DNA from 2 places in the Acidovorax sp. FG60 genome. Region 1 is predicted to be linked to the other one. Evidence: predicted binding sites of a transcription regulator. Region 1 holds the regulator's gene; the other holds the start of a gene.
The links. The regulator FNR, encoded in region 1, switches genes on or off when oxygen is low (the NO sensors DNR and NnrR bind a similar motif). The targets are predictions, from matches to a motif close to TTGATNNNNATCAA.
Positions count from the first base shown of each region.

Region 1 (8,304 bases):
CGGCAATGCCAAGGTCGTGCAGCTCGGCACTTTTCATGCCCAACGCACGGCCCAGCAGCAAAGAGATCACCATCACGTTGATCGGGTGCAGGGCATTGCGCTCGCCCACCCCTTCCGACAACAGCCGGATGACAGAATCACCGTTTTCCAGGAGTTCGGCCACGCAACCTGACACCAGCGTTTCGCCTTTGGTACGGGCCTGGTCGGGGTGCTCCGAGACAACACGCTCCAGCGCCTGGTATTGCCGCGTGGCCTCCCCAAACCGCTGATTGCAGGCCGCCAGCGTCCGGTTCTGGGCCTCCAGCAATTCACGCCTGCGCTGCGCCTCTGGGTCCACCGTGGCTGTAGCTGTCGCAGCCTCAGGTGCACTCGAAGACGATGCCTTCATTTCCGGCACGCTCCAGGCTGCAGGCACGAGTTCCCTCAGTTCTGGATCGCTCTTTTTGGGAAAGTACCGCACCTCGGTGAGCCCCAGCTCACGCAAGGTGGCAATCTGCTCTGCCGCCGCCACACGAAAGCTGCTCACCGGGAACGGATGGTGCAACCAACCCACGTCGAGCTGGATGTACATGCCGACACGCAGTTGGCTGATGTCGATGAGGATGGAGGAGTTCACTTCAAGGCGTGTGAAACATGGCGACGTCAATGCCACCAATAGTTACACAGATTATCGCCAGATCGAGGGTCTTGTCGAAGGAGTGCGCCTGCGCCGCAGCGGCATGGCAACACTTGCCTTTCTCACCAAGGGCAAGCGTTGATCACCCTTGTATAGACATGGATTTACGAGGCCTCGCGAACCCCGTCGCACCGCAGCTTGCGAATGGGGGAACTGCTGGCTAGCGGCACCACAACGACGGTTTGTAGACCAGGTCCATCCAGAGTGCCCAGCTGGCCACTGCGCACAGCAAACCTCCTGCGATGCGCGTTCCCCAGTCCGCACGTTTTGCATTGACCCCTGCTTTCAGCCGAATCCACACCAAGGGCCCGCCCACCAGCCACACACCACTGCCCAGGCCAAAAAGCGCCATGCTGAGCGCCCCTTCCAGAGGCCCTCCGCTCAGCGCAGCCACGAGCAGCGCGGAATAGAGCAGGCCACAGGGCATCAAGGCCCAAAGCCCACCAGCAACCAGAACCCCGCCTGGTGCACTGACCAGAGGCCGCACACGCGCCCATACGGTACGGCCCGCCTGCTCTACCCACTGGGGTTGGCGCGCCTGGATCACCATCATCAAACCCCACGCCATCACCGCAACATGCATCAGGGTCCACGCAGGGCGAAGTGCCACGGTCTGCTGGGTCACCCATGCCAGGCTGTCCATGGCCCATGCAGCCAAGCCACCCGCCATAGCGTACCCGGCCAAGCGGCCAGCATGAAAAGCGACGGCGCGCTGAATGACACCGCCACGGGGCACCCACTGCACTGTCTGCACCGTCAGGGGAGTTGCCTGTGGCTGCGCATCGCCACCGGCTGTGGACGCCATGCCCCCACCGCCCTGCCCGATCAATGCCCCACAAGGCGCAGAACACATGGCCAAACAATGGGACCCGCCAACGAGCCCCATCAGCAAGGCGGTTGAGGCGACCGTAGCAATCATGAGGATCAGATGATGCGCGAAAAACGGGCGCGGTTGCGGTCAGCCTGCAGGTAACGGTCAAAGACCATGGCAATGCCACGCACAAAGAACCAGCCCATGGCAGTGACCTCGACCCCATCGGGCCGCACCACCACAAGCCCCTGCTCGGCCATGGTTTCCAGTTGCGCCAGCTCCGCAGAGAAGTAGTGGCGAAAGTCGATCAACCACGCTTGCTCCATGGGCTCAAACAACAGCTCGCCTTGGCACATCAAGGCCATGATGACGGCGCGGCGCACAAGATCGTCGCGCGTCAGGGCCAACCCACGAACGACGGGCAGGCGCCCCTGATTCAGAAAATCGTAATACTCATCCAGGGTCTTGGCATTTTGGCTGTAGGTGGCTCCGACCCGGCCAATCGCAGACACCCCCAGGCCGATCAGGTCGCAATCAGGTTGCGTACTGTAGCCCTGGAAGTTGCGGTGCAGACGCCCCTGGCGCTTGGCGACTGCCAATGCATCCTCAGGCAATGCAAAGTGGTCCATGCCCACATACACGTACCCAGCATCCATAAAGGCGTCCAGCGAACGGGAGAGCATCGACACCTTGCCTGCAGCAGCTGGCAACTCGGCCGAAACAATACGGCGCTGAGGCTTGAAACGTTCTGGCAGATGGGCATACGCGTACAACGCGATACGGTCAGGCCGCAGCTGCGTAACCTGGGCCAGCGTGCGGTCAAACGACTCTGGCGTCTGCCGAGGCAGGCCGTAGATCAAATCCACATTGATGGATTCAAAACCCAGCGAACGTGCGGACTCCACCAGCGAAAACACCTGCTCGGCAGGCTGTATGCGGTGAACGGCCTTTTGAACCTCGGGATCGAAATCCTGCACCCCAAAGCTCAGTCGGTTGAACCCCAGTTCCGCCAGCACTGCAAGGCGGTCCGCATTGACGGTGCGAGGGTCCACCTCAATCGAATACTCCCCGCCCGGCGCCAACGAAAAGCTGCGTTTGAGCATGCCCATCAGCTCCCGCAAGCCCTCGTCCGATAGAAAAGTGGGCGTGCCACCACCCAGGTGAAGCTGACTCACCACCTGCCCCGTGCCGCAGTGTGCTGTGTGCAAGTCAATCTCGCGGCTCAAATACCGCAAATACACCTCTGCACGATCATGGTGTTTGGTGATGATCTTGTTGCATGCGCAGTAGTAACAAAGGGACTCGCAAAAGGGGATGTGCACGTACAAAGACAGCGGCAAGGCCTTCGTCATGGAGCCCAGTCTGCGCTGCTCCAAGGCAAGCGCGTAGTCGTCCTGCCCAAAGGCCTCGACGAAACGGTCAGCTGTTGGGTAAGAGGTATAACGGGGCCCTGGCACGTCGAAACGGCGCAGCAGCTCGGGCGAAACAGCGGTCATGGGCAAATTCCTTGCGTACACTTCGACTGTGCCGTAAGCTGCACTCCATGTCCTTGACCTGCATCAAGTGATGGGCCGGGACGAACAGCGACAATTTGATGCACATCAGTCGCCCACCCGCACCCAAAGGCCCAGCCTGTTAGGCATATGGGGCGATATGCTCAAACCTTACCCAGCCTCTGTTCCTATGAACCCGCTCACCATCAAAGTCGCCTGCTCCAACTGCAACCTGCGCGAGCTGTGCATGCCGGTGGGGCTGAGCGAGGAACAGCTGCAACGCATTGACGAGGTCGTTGCCGTTCGCCGCAAGATCAAACGCGGTGGAACCCTTTTCCGCAACGGCGAATCCTTCACCTCGCTCTATGCCATTCGAACCGGCTTCTTCAAAACATGTGTAGCCACCGAAGACGGGCGTGACCAGGTCACGGGTTTTCAGATGGCAGGCGAGATCATCGGCCTTGATGGCATCGTGAATGACCACCACACCTGCGATGCGGTGGCCCTGGAAGACGCGGAAGTCTGCGTCATGCCCTTTGACCGCATCGAAGAACTGTCCCGCGAAGTCACCGCCTTGCAGCACCATGTGCACAAGATCATGAGCCGCGAGATTGTCCGTGAGCATGGCGTGATGCTGCTCCTGGGCAGCATGCGCGCTGAGGAGCGCCTGGCCGCGTTCCTGCTCAATCTGGTTCAGCGCCTGCACGCCCGGGGGTTCTCGCAGTCCGAGCTCGTGCTGCGCATGACCCGCGAAGAGATCGGTAGCTACCTGGGCCTCAAGCTCGAAACCGTGAGCCGCACCTTCTCCAAGTTCGTGGAAGAAGGCATTGTCGAGGTCAAGCAGCGCCATGTGCGCATCCTGGAGACCGAGGCCCTCAAGCGCATCGTGAACAACCAGCAAGCCTGCCACTGAACCTGCTGTCGTCTGCCATCCTGGCAGTCCTCACCACATTGACCTTTGCCAATAGGTGGCACTACCGCTCAAGGGCACGATGATGTCTTGCGGCAGTCATCGGGACGCTCGCCTTCGGGAACCGGGCAACGGTTAAGTTCAAACGGTGACATGGCCAGCAGCGTGGTCAACGCGCTGGATGCCATCGTGATTATCCAGAACGCAAAAAAGGCCAGCGTGTACACGCCCTGCCGTGACAATGCCAACGGCTGCCCAAACCAGTGCAGGTCTTGCGGATCCACCATCGCAAAAACCAGCATTTCCATCACACCGGCCATCAAAAAGGCCGGCCAGGCAATCCACATCACGCGTTGCATCCACATTGGTTTGTCTCCTGGTAAGGCCGTGCAGGCATGCTGCCCGGCCAGGTGGGTTCAGCGCGGCTGGTCCTGGACCGGGGTGGCCGCGTGGTTGCGGCCCTTCATGGCTGGCAACAGGCTTTTTTCTGGGGTGGCCAGTGTCTTGTTGATCTCGATGCCCTGGCGGTAATAATCTTCCGCGACCACAGGGTCGGGGCGCGATATCGCGAGCCACAGGGTCACAAACCCTGCAATGATCACGATCACGGGACCGGCGATGATCAGCCACACATGGCCAAACCTCCACCAGGGTGCAGCGGCAGAAGGGGCAGTGCCGAGGGCGGAACTGGATGGCATGGTGCTTACTCCTCAAAAATTATCTTGCTCAAAGCAAGACCCGCGAAGGTCTTGCACCGGGTCGCTCGCTGCGTTATCGCGGCACCAGAAACACGGATTTCTCGCTCACATGGGCGTCCGCGCCCAAGGCCTGCACATCGAACTGCACGGCATGTGATCCCGAAGGGGCTGATCCATACGGTATCTGCAGACGGACGGCCACCCACCGGGACTCCGCCGCACCGATGTCCACCTCGGCATCAGAAGCGACTTCCAGCCCTTCAAGGCCACGCACACTGATGCGATAGCGCTGGGGGCCTTCAGTGGCGTTCATGATCTGCAGGCGGTAGATGTTCTCCAGCTTTCCACCTGCCACGATGCGCGACAGCGCCGCCCGATCACGGACCACATCCACCTTCAAAGGCGTGCGTGTGACAAGGCTGGCCATCATGCCTACGCACAGGGCCACCAGAACCGCGCTGTATATCAGCACTCGTGGCCGCAGCACACGGCGCAGGATCTGCGACTGACTCCACCGTTTGGCCACGCCGTTCTGCGTAGAAAACCGGATGAGCCCGCGCGGATACTGCATCTTGTCCATCACGGTATTGCAGGCGTCCACGCACAGGCCACAGCCGATGCATTCGTACTGCAAGCCCTTGCGAATGTCGATGCCCACAGGGCACACCTGCACACACAGCGAGCAGTCAATGCAATCGCCCAACCCCTGGGCTTTGTAGTCGATGTTCTTCTTGCGCGGCCCACGCTGCTCACCGCGTTCTGGGTCGTAGGTAACGATCAGCGTGTCCTTGTCGAACATGGCGCTCTGAAAGCGCGCATAGGGACACATGTATTTGCACACCTGTTCGCGCATATAGCCGGCATTGCCATAGGTGGCAAAGCCATAAAACAGTACCCAGAAAATCTGCCAGCCACCCTGCACCGCCAGCAGCTCTGCCCCGAGTTCGCGGATGGGCACGAAATAACCCACGAACGTGAACCCCGTCCACAACGCCACGACAATCCAGATGACCTGCTTGAAAAACTTCTTGCGAACCTTCTCGAAGGTCCAGGGCCCATTGTCCAGCCGAAGCCGTGCACTGCGATCACCTTCGATCTTGTGCTCGATCCACATGAACATTTCGGTGTAGACCGTTTGCGGGCACGCAAATCCACACCAAAGCCGCCCCGCCACCGCCGTAAACAGGAACAGCGACAACGCCGAGATAATGAGCAGGCCCGTGAGATAGATGAAATCCTGGGGGTACAGAACCAGGCCGAAGATGTAGAACCGCCGAGCCCCCAGGTCAAACAGCACCATCTGGCGCTGCCCCCATTCAAACCACGGCAGCCCGTAGAAAACGATCTGCGTGAGAAACACCATACCCCAGCGCCAACGCGCGAAGAGGCCACTGATGGAACGCGGGTAGATCTTCTTTTGCGCTTCGTACAGGGAAACAATCTCGCCCTGCGATGAGGCATCGGACGCAACCGGCGCTATCGGGATGACCTTGCGAGCAGGCTCGCTGGGTGGGTTCATGATGGTATCGGTCCGTTTGCTTCGTGGTTCTCAGTTTGCGCTGCCCCCTGGAGCTGTGCCTGGGCACTGCTCCAAGTGGCCAAGGCTCAGCGTGCAGCGGCCTGGGTGCCGTTCGACAAGCCCCAGACATAGGCCGACAGCACACCGATCTGCGCTTCTGTCAGCTTGTCCGCCTGGGCGGGCATCTGGTTAACCTTGCCGTTGTTGACCATGGCAGTGATGGCCGCCTCGCCCCAGCCATGCAGCCAGATGTCGTCGGTCAGGTTGGGGGCACCCAGTGCCTGATTACCCTTGCCGTCCATTCCGTGGCAGGCTGCACACGCCGTGAACTTGGACTTGCCCAACGAAGCACGCAGCGAGTCATGCGGGCTGCCCGAAAGACTCAGCACATAGTGCGAGAGATTGCGCACATCTTCGGGGGAGCCCACTGCGGCAGCCATGGGAGGCATGTTGCCGATACGGCCCTTCTCGATGGTTTCACGGATCTTCTCGGGTGCACCGCCATGCAACCAATCGCCATCAGCCAGATTGGGGAAACCCTTGCTACCCCGGGCGTCCGAGCCATGGCACTGCGCGCAGTTGTTCATGAACAGGCGCTCGCCAATGGCCTGGGCCTGAGGATCCTTGGCAATGTCTTCAGGCTTCATCGAGGCAAACCGGGCATACAGCGGCTCCAGCTCGGCCTTGGCCTTGGCCATCTCAGCCTCGTATTCACCCTTCTGTGTCCAGTTGAGCTTGCCGGAAAAGCTGCCCAGGCCTGGATAGGCGGCCAGGTAGCCCAGGCCGAAGATGATGGTGATGACAAACAGCCACACCCACCAGCGTGGCAGGGGGTTGTTCATCTCGACCAGGTCTTCGTCCCAGACGTGGCCGGTAGTGTTGTCGGACGTGGCCATCACCTTCTTGCGGCCTGCCATCCAAAGCAGAATGCCGCAGGCGATGATGCCGACCAGGGTCAGCGTGGTCACAAAGACCGACCAGAAATTGCTGGTGAAGTCACTCATGGGGTGTTCTCGTTCTGGTGAAGGTCAATCTTGCTCGAAAGGCAGCTGGGCGGCCTCGTCGAACCGGGCCTTGTTGCGGCCTCGGTAGGCCCAGACCCAGATGCCAATGAAACAGGCCATTGAAGCCAGCGTGGCCACAATGCGCATGGTGGTGATGTCCATGGGGATATCTCCTTTACTTGAGCGCGCGGCCCATGACTTGCAGGTACGCAATCAGCGCTTCCATCTCCGTCTTGCCCTTGACATCAGCGGCAGACGCAGCGATCTGTTCGTCGGTGTACGGCACACCCACAGTGCGCAGGGCCTTCATGCGCGGCGCCACGCTGGCGGGGTCCACGGCGTTCTTCTCCAGCCAGGGGTAGGCAGGCATGTTCGATTCGGGCACCACATCACGCGGGTTGTTCAGGTGGATGCGGTGCCATTCGTCGCTGTACTTGCCTCCCACGCGGTGCAGGTCGGGGCCTGTGCGCTTGCTGCCCCACTGGAAGGGGTGGTCGTACACAAACTCACCCGCCACCGAATAGTGCCCATAGCGCAGGGTTTCAGCGCGGAAGGGGCGGATCATCTGCGAGTGGCAGTTGTAGCAACCTTCACGGATGTAGACGTCGCGGCCCACCAGTTGCATGGCGTTGTAAGGCTCCACGCCCTTGACCGCCTCGGTTGTGGACTTCTGGAAGAACAGTGGCACGATCTCTACCAGGCCGCCGATGGCGATGACCAGGAGGATCAGCACGATCATCAGGAAGTTGTTGGTTTCCACCTTTTCATGGGAGAAGCCGGTCGAATTCGATGGGTTGTTGTTAGACATGAGTTATCTCCTTCGGCTCAGGCGTGGGCCGCATTCACGGCAGGAATCGCCACCTTGACCGAACGGCCCGAGATCGCTGTCATCCACACGTTCCAGGCCATGACCAACATGCCACCCAGATACAGCAGGCCACCGGCCACGCGGATCACATAGAACGGATAGGTCGCCTTCACGCTTTCCACAAAGGTGTAGGTGAGCGTACCGTCGGGGTTGATGGCGCGCCACATCAGGCCTTGCATCACACCGGCAATCCACATCGCGGCGATGTACAGCACGATGCCAATGGTGGCCATCCAGAAGTGCAGCTCAATGGCCTTGATGGAGTGCATCTTTTCGCGGCCAAACAGTCGGGGCACCAGGTAGTACAGCGAGCCCATCGAGATCA
Region 1 is NZ_JBMDJC010000007.1:241,366-249,669, forward strand. Features, by position in the region: gene ACODS0_RS12915 (HD-GYP domain-containing protein) at 1-616, opposite strand, end outside; gene ACODS0_RS12920 (hypothetical protein) at 627-758, shown strand; gene ACODS0_RS12925 (sulfite exporter TauE/SafE family protein) at 837-1,595, opposite strand; gene hemN (oxygen-independent coproporphyrinogen III oxidase) at 1,601-2,983, opposite strand; gene fnr (fumarate/nitrate reduction transcriptional regulator Fnr) at 3,171-3,893, shown strand; gene ACODS0_RS12940 (hypothetical protein) at 3,962-4,255, opposite strand; gene ACODS0_RS12945 (FixH family protein) at 4,307-4,588, opposite strand; gene ccoG (cytochrome c oxidase accessory protein CcoG) at 4,662-6,107, opposite strand; gene ccoP (cytochrome-c oxidase, cbb3-type subunit III) at 6,194-7,111, opposite strand; gene ACODS0_RS12960 (cbb3-type cytochrome oxidase subunit 3) at 7,136-7,273, opposite strand; gene ccoO (cytochrome-c oxidase, cbb3-type subunit II) at 7,287-7,919, opposite strand; gene ccoN (cytochrome-c oxidase, cbb3-type subunit I) at 7,937-8,304, opposite strand, start outside.

Region 2 (8,304 bases), on a different contig from region 1:
AGCTGGCGCTGAAAAAGGCGGGCCTCACCGTCAACGACCTTGACGTGATCGAAGCCAACGAAGCCTTTGCCGCCCAGGCCTGCGCAGTGACCAAGGACCTGGGCCTGGACCCTGCCAAGGTCAACCCCAATGGCTCGGGTATTTCGCTGGGCCACCCCATTGGCGCGACCGGCGCGCTCATCACCGTGAAGGCCATCCACGAGCTGCAACGCATCCAGGGCCGCTATGCGCTGGTGACGATGTGCATCGGCGGCGGCCAGGGCATTGCAGCGATTTTTGAACGCATCTGACCTCCCTGCGGGTGGGAACACTGCCATCGCCACCCGCGATGCTGCCACCCGCCATTGGCAAGGCGGGCGCCTCCGGTCATCAGCGATCATTGGCGCCCGCTGACCCAGATCAGCCAGGTGGCGTGTGCCCAGCCACCGCCTGCACATTCCATGAACCGACGGAGACAAACCACACCATGATTCGCACCCTGCTTTCCTTCACCGCGATCGCTTTTGCCGTGGGCGCCACCGCGCACGCGCAGGCACCCGCACCGGCTGCGGCCTACCCCACCAAGCCCATCCGCCTGATCGTGCCCTTCCCGCCCGGCGGCGGCACCGACATTCTCTCGCGCCTGGTGGCCACCAAGCTCACCGAAAGCGCCAAGTGGACCGTGGTGGCCGACAACAAGGCCGGCGCGGGCGGCACCATCGGCATTGGCGAAGCTGTCAAGGCCGCGCCCACGGGCTATGACCTGGTGATGGGCCAGAAGGACAACCTCGTGATTGGCCCCTGGCTGTACAAAAACCTGCCCTGGGACCCCACCAAGGATCTGACCGCCATCGCCCATGTGGCCTACACGCCCGTGGTCATCGCCACCAGCGTCAACTCCAAGTACAAAACGCTGGCCGACGTGGTGGCCGCCGCCAAGGCCTCGCCCGGCACCATCACCTATGGCTCGCCCGGCAACGGCACCTCCATCCACCTGGCGGGTGACCTGTTCGAGAAGGCGGCAGGCGTCAAGCTGAGCCACATCCCGTACAAAGGATCGAACCCCGCGTTGATGGATGCGCTGGCGGGCAACGTGGACCTGCTGGTCTCGTCCCTGCCCTCGGCCATGGGCCAGATCAAGGCAGGCAAGCTGCGTCCGCTGGCCGTCACGTCGGCCAAGCGCAGCTCGTCGCTGCCCGAAGTGCCTACCGTGGCCGAGTCGGGCTTCAAGGACTTTGATGTGAGCACCTGGTACGGCGTATTTGCCCCTGCCGGTACGCCCGCAGCCGTGGTGACCACCGTGAACGCCGAAATCAACAAGCTGCTGGCCACGCCCGACATGAAGGCCGCCATCCAGGCCCAGGGCGCCGAGCCCGAAGCCATGTCGCCCGCTCAGTTTGGCACCCTGCTCAAGACCGACTACGCCAAGTGGAAGGGCATCGTGGAAGCCTCCGGCGCAAAGATTGAGTGACCCCCTGAGGCGCTTCGCGCCTTCCCCCTGAAGGGGGACGCACCCGGTGGCCTGGCGGAGCCAGATCCACGGGTGCACTGGTACGGGGCGTGCCTGTTCCGCGAGCTGTGGGAAGCGGATGCGCAGCGTTGTCGAGAACCGCCATGAAAAACGGCCCCGTAAGGAGCCGTTTTTTTATGGAGCAACTCGCTCAGTCGCGCACCACCAGCACGGGGATATGCACCACACCCAGCACGCGCTGCGTGACGCTGCCCAGCACCAGCTTTTCAAGGCCGCGCCGACCGTGGGAACCCATCACGATGAGATCGGCGCCTGTGCTCTCCAGCGCGCGCAGGATGCCGTCGTGCACGGCATGGCCCTCGCCCACCACGGTGGTCACAGCCACACCGGCTTCGGCCATGGCTTTGCGCGTGGCTTCCAGGGCCGCGTTGGCTTCGGAGGTAGCGGCATTGATGTACTGCGCCTGGCCATACGCAAAATCGGCCCCCACGCCCGTGAAGGGATAGGGGTCTACCACATAGACCGCCGTCACGGCGCTGCCAAAGGTCTTGGCCAGCCCGGCCGCCTTGGACACGGCCAGCATCGAGGTGTTGGAACCATCGACTGGAACCAGAATGTGCTTGAACATGGTGCTCTCCTTGGGTTGATGGGTGAGTCAAGCTTGTGGCCCGACTTCTTGAACCAGAGTGTGAACCGCCACCATACCCCGCATCTTGATTCGCATCAAATCGGCTGCACACATGCGCTGCTGCAGGCGCTTGTGTTCAGGCTGCCGGGGTCTGCCCCACCACGTCCGCCCCCTGAAAGTTGCCTCGGCGGCAGGTGACCACCAGGGTGTCGCGGTACCCGCCTTCGGCCAACGGCTGAATGGGGGTGGACTCGTGGATCATGCGAGCATCGTCCAGCAGCAGCAAAGACCACGACTCGGTCAGCGTAAAGCGCTGGCCGCTCGGGCCTGCGGCCTCGAACACGCGCGTCTCGCCGCCCTTGACGCCCTCGCGCCCCACCAGGAAGACGGCCACCAGGTCCACGCCATCTCGGTGCGCCCCCTCGGGCGTGGGCCGGCCAATGCCGTCGGTGGTGTCGATGCGGAACTGGTGCGCCTCGATGAACCAGGGCACGGGCGCCTCGGACGGGACAAACACGGCATCGGATACCCCGGCCAGCGCAGCCAGCAGCTGCTGCCACACCGGCTGGGCCACGGTGGCAGCCTCCATGGGCGCAAACCAGCGCTCCATGCCGCCATGCAGCGCGTTGTATTCCACAGGTTGCCAGTGCGCCCGGTGCGGTGCCTGCTGCAGTTGCCCGCCCTGCACCACAAAACACGCATGGCGACGGCGCCGGTAGCGGCCACCGTCCTTCAGAAAATCATCGGGCGGCAACGCCGCCCAGTCGCCATTCAGGGCCATCAGCGACGAAAGATCGCAGCCCACCCAGCGGGCCACATCGGCAGGCGACAGAACGGCGTAGCCCGCCTGGCGAAGCTGGCTCGCCACATCGGAGGGAGCCGTGAACGGAGGAGAAAAAGTGACTTGGGCCATAGAAGCCCGAGCTTAACCGCTGGCGCCGCAGGTCTTCTGCGGTGGCTCAAGCAAGATGTGGCAGGGCCTGCCACCTGCGTGGCACCCCGCAGCACTGTGATATCGGCCTTCCCCCTCAGTCGTTAGCCGCTCGCCGTTAGCCTTCAATCGCGGTTGCCGTGGCCCTTGCCGTTGCCATGGCCGCGCCCCCGGTCATGGTCACGGTCGTGCTTGCCACCGTGGCGGTGGTCGTCGTCCCAGCGGCGGTCATCGCGGCCGTGGGCACGGGGTGGAGGGCCACGGCGTGGTGGTGGCTCCTGCACAAAATACACCGGCTGGTTGCAGGCGTTGTAGCGGCCACAGTGTTTGCCCCAGTTCTTGGCATGGCCGGGCGGCACATACAGGTAGATGGGTGCCCGTGGCACCACCACTGCCGGGCGGTGGATGATGACCGGCTCGGCGTAGATGAGCGGCGGCGGTGGCGCATTGCCGATGTTGATGCGGCCGTACACGCCGGGCGCCAGTTCGCCGCCCACGGTGGCGTTGACATAGGCCTGCGCGTGGGCGCCGCCAGCGGCTGCCAGCAGCAGCGCGGCCATCGCGCCAGACAGGAGAAGACGGAGTGAGTGCATCGTGGTCATGGTGGTGTTTTTCATGGGGGACTCCTTGTTTTTGCCAACCGGAGCCGCCACCTGTTGGGCGGCTGCGGTAGGCTGGCCCTGGTTTGTAACAAGGCCTGCCACACCCTACACCGCGCAGGGTGCACAGGATGTAAGGAAATGGCGACAGAACCCCTTGCCGGCCTCGCAGGGGTCAATTTTACAAGCAAAATTTGCACCTAGCGCTTACCTATCAAGCGCCAGCAGCTATCAAAACAGAAGCACCCTCCAACAACAGACGGCCCTACACCACCGCCCCTGCCGGCGCCTCCCGCAGTGCGCTGGCAGGTCCGGGCCGCCCAAACAGGTAGCCCTGCCACATGTGGCAGCCCAGGCTGGCCAACATGTCGCGCTGCTCGCAGGTTTCCACGCCTTCGGCAATCACGCCCAGGTCCAGGCTCTGGGCCAGGGTGACGATGGTGCGGGCAATGCTGGCGTCGTTGGCATCGGTGAGCAGGTCGCGCACAAAACTCTGGTCGATCTTGAGCTGGTCCAGCGGCAGGCGCTTGAGGTAGCTCAGGGACGAATACCCGGTGCCGAAGTCGTCGAGCGAAAACCCCAGGCCCAGCGCCCGCAGCGTGGTCATGCGCTCGACCGTGTCCTCCACGTCGTCAAGCAGCAGGGTCTCGGTCAGCTCCAGCTTCAGGCGCTGCGGGTTGGCCCCCGTCTCTTCAAGCACGCCCAGCACCTCGTCCACAAAGTGCGGGTGGCGGAACTGGCGCGCGCTCACGTTGACGGCCAAGGTCCAGGGGGCGGTGGCCGGGTCTTTTTCCCACTCCACCAGCTGCAGACAGGCAGTGCGCAATATCCACGCCCCCAGCGGCACGATGAGGCCCGAGGCCTCGGCCACCGGAATGAACTCGGCCGGCGACACCAGCCCCCGCTGCGGGTGCTGCCAGCGCACCAGCGCCTCGGCCCCCACCATGCCGTGGGCTTGGCTGATCTGGGCCTGGTAGTGCAGCAGGAACTGGCCGTCACGCAAGGCCTCGCGCATCCCGGACTCCAGGGCCGTGCGCGCCGTGACGGCGGCCTGTGTGCGCGGATCAAAGAACCGCATCGTGTTGCGCCCGGCACCCTTGGCCTGGTACATGGCCATGTCGCCCCGCTTGAGCAGTTCGTCCACTGAGCCCTGCGCATCGGCATACAGCGCCACGCCGATGCTGCACGAGCTGTGGTACGTGTGCCCCCCGAGCGGATAGCCTTGCGCCAATGCGAGCAGCACCGCGCGCCCCACGGTTTCTGCCTGGGCGGCGGCTTCGTGGGCCTGTGGGCTCAGCCCCTCGATCAGCAGCACAAATTCGTCGCCCCCCAGCCGCGCCACGGTGTCGCCGCTGCGCACACAGCCGCCCAGGCGGGCCGCCACCTGGCGCAAGAGCTGGTCACCAAACTCGTGGCCCTGCGTATCGTTCAGATCCTTGAAGTTGTCCAGGTCCACAAACAGCAGCGCCCCGCCCGCACCGGAGCGCGCCGAGGTGGCCAGGCTGTGCTGCAGGCGGTCGTTCATGAGGCGGCGGTTGGGCAGACCGGTGAGCGGGTCGTAGAACGCGAGCAGGCGGATCTCCTCCTCGGCCGCCTTGCGGTGCGAGATGTCGGTCAGCGTGCCCACATAGTGCGTGACCTCGCCTTGTGCAGAACGCACAGCCGTCACCGTGATCCACGCGGGGTACACCTCGCCGTTCTTGCGCCGGTTCCACACTTCGCCCTGCCAGGCACCGGTGCTGCGCAGCGCACTGTGCAGGCCTTCGTAAAACTGCGCATCGTGGCGGCCAGACTGCAGCAATGCGGGGGTCTGGCCCACGAGCTCCTCCACCGTATACCCCGTGAGGCGTGCATACGACTGGTTGGCCTTCAGGATGCGCTGGTCCGGCCCCGTAACCACCATGCCCTCGAACGACTCGAACACGGATGCCGCGATCCGCAGCGACTCCTCGGCCCGGCTGCGCTCTGTGATGTCGGTGGAGATACCGCACAGCGCGTGGATGCTGCCGTCGGGCAGGCGAAGGGGAATCTTGACCGACAGGTAGGTACGGGTCACGCCATCGGCCAGGTGGGTATTGGCCTCTTCCACCTCCAGCCGCTCGCCGTGCTCCAGAACGCGCCGGTCGTTTTCCTGGATCTGTACGGCAGTGGCCTGGTCAAAAAAAGCCGTGTCGTCCTGCCCCACCACCTCGCTCGCGGGCCGCCCGAACAGCTCCAGGATATGGTGGTTCGCATACTGGTAGCGATAGTCCCGCCCCTTGATGTAGATGAAGGCACCCACGCTGTCGAGGATGGCCGCCAGCTTCTGCTCGCTGACCTGAAGGTGGCGTGTGCGCTCCTGCACCTTGCGCTGCAGCACCACGGCCGAGAGCGCGGCCAGCAGCCCGAACAACGCCAGCCCCGCCACACCCCACCACACCCAGGGGGGAATGCGCGCGCCCTGCTCTTGCCCGCCCCAGCGGCGCAGAACCTGGGTGTACTGCGCGTCGGCACCGCTGCGCCAGTCCTGCACTGATCGATCAATGGCATCCAGCACATCGGCGTTGCGTCCGAGGCCGGTGGCAAAGTACAAGGTGGCGGGCTGGAACACGATGCCCGAATCCGCCAGCCCATACTGGGCCGCATGAAAGTTGCCGAACAGGTGGTTGGCAATCACCGCATCCGCATCGCCGTTCTGTACAAATTCGAAAGCCTCGGTCAGTGTGGACGCGTCGATCAGCAGCACCGCGATGCCAAAACTGTCCATCATGCTCTGGAAGGTTGCGCGCTGCACCGAGCCCTTGAGCACCGCCACGCGCTTGCCCGCCAGGTCGAACATCGACTGGATGGAACTGCCCCGCGCGCGGTAGACCTGCGACCAGCTGTGCAGCACAGGCGAGGAGTGAAAGTCGAACAGCCGTTCGCGCTCGCTGGTGCGGGCGACGTCGGGCATCAGGTCAATCTGCCCGGCTGCCAGCGCATCCAGACAGTCCTGCCAATCGCAGGGCACATAGCGCAGTGTCCACTGCTCTCGGGTGGCCACCAGCTGCAGCAGGTCCACAAAGATGCCTGAGGGCTTGCCCTCCGCGTTCACAAACACCTTCGGTTCGTTGGAGTACACCCCCACGCGCAGTTCGCGCGGAGCCGCCATCGCAACGCCACATGCCCACAGCAACGCCAACAGCACTGCCCATCGCAGCCAGCCGACGCAATGGCTCCCGAACCGGTACACGCATGGACTCACAGCTTGGCCCTATCGAAATCAGGGAAATAAGACCCATGGTAACGAAAGCTTGCAAAAACATCCAAATGCAATCTGCCACCGCCGGGCTTGGAGTAGCATGTGCCCACCCCCGCTTCGCCCAGGAGACAGCGATGCCCCACGAACGCCGCCACTTTGTCCGCGTCGGCTTTGACGCACCGGCCCTGCTGACCACATCCACCGACGCATTCAGCGTGCATGTGCTGGACCTGTCCCTCAAAGGCGCGTTGATCATGGTGCCCGCGCAGGCCGACCTGGAGCCGGGCATGCTCTGCCAGCTGACCATTCCCCTGGCCGAAACCGGCAACCACATCGCCATGTCCACCGAAGTCGCGCATACCGAAGGCCTGCACACCGGCCTGCTGTGCCGGGGCATCGATCTGGACAGCGTGACCCACCTGCGCCGCCTGATCGAACTGCAATTGGGCGACCCCGCCTTGCTGGAGCGCGACCTGGGCGAGCTGACGCTGGCTACGCCATCCCACTGACCCGGGGCATGGAAAAAAGGGCTGCCAATGGCAGCCCCTGACTCCGATTCCCGGCCTGGCCACACGCCCATGGGCCACAGCCACTGCAACTGCAACTGCTACGGCCCGTACTGAGCCTCCTGCTCCTGCAGCGCCCGCCACATCACCTTGCCACTGCCACTCTTGGGCAACGCCGCCACAAACTGCACGATGCGCGGCACCTTGTAGACCGCCATGTTCTCGCGGCACCAGTCGATGATCTGCTGCTCGGTCGTGTCCTGGTGCGTGGCGCGCAGCACCACCACGGCCTTGACCGTCTCGCCCCGATAGCTGTCTTTGGCGGCGATGATGCAGGCCTCCTGGATGGCTGGGTGGCGGAACATCAACGCCTCCACCTCGGCAGGCCAGACCTTGAAGCCGCTCGCATTGATCATGCGCTTGAGCCGGTCGGTCAAAAAGAAATAGCCGTCCTCGTCCATGCGCCCCAGGTCCCCCGAGCGGAAGAACCGCTTGCCCTCGAACTCGATGAAGGCCGAGGCCGTGGCATCGGGCCGCTTCCAGTAGCCCTCGAACACCTCGGGGCCATGGATGATGATCTCGCCCTGCTCGCCCACGGGCAGCTCCTGCAGCGTGTCGGGGTCGATCACCCGCGCGTCGGTGCTCATGAACGGAATGCCCAGGCACTGCTGCTTGGGGTGGTCGGGCGGGTTGGCGTGCGACGGAGCGGCTGTCTCGGTCAGGCCATAGCCCTCGGAATACCGCAGGCCATACTGCTCCAGCAGGCGCTGCGCCACGGCCTGCGGCATGGCGGCCCCACCCCCACCGATATAGGCCAGGCTGGACAGGTCATAGCTGGCAAAGTTCGGGCTGCCCAGCAGGTCGATGACCATGGTGGGAATGTTGGTCCAGGTGGTGACCTGGTAGCGCGATATGAGGCGCCCGGCCAGGTCGCGGTCCCACCGGGGCATGATGACCAGCGTGGCGCCGC
Region 2 is NZ_JBMDJC010000017.1:44,637-52,940, reverse strand. Features, by position in the region: gene bktB (beta-ketothiolase BktB) at 1-290, shown strand, start outside; gene ACODS0_RS21115 (tripartite tricarboxylate transporter substrate binding protein) at 467-1,450, shown strand; gene ACODS0_RS21110 (universal stress protein) at 1,641-2,078, opposite strand; gene ACODS0_RS21105 (2OG-Fe dioxygenase family protein) at 2,215-2,991, opposite strand; gene ACODS0_RS21100 (hypothetical protein) at 3,135-3,626, opposite strand; gene ACODS0_RS21095 (EAL domain-containing protein) at 3,874-6,738, opposite strand; gene ACODS0_RS21090 (PilZ domain-containing protein) at 6,963-7,337, shown strand; gene ACODS0_RS21085 (long-chain fatty acid--CoA ligase) at 7,436-8,304, opposite strand, start outside.
Region 2: the regulator FNR is predicted to act here: its motif matches at 2,164-2,177, upstream of ACODS0_RS21110 (universal stress protein).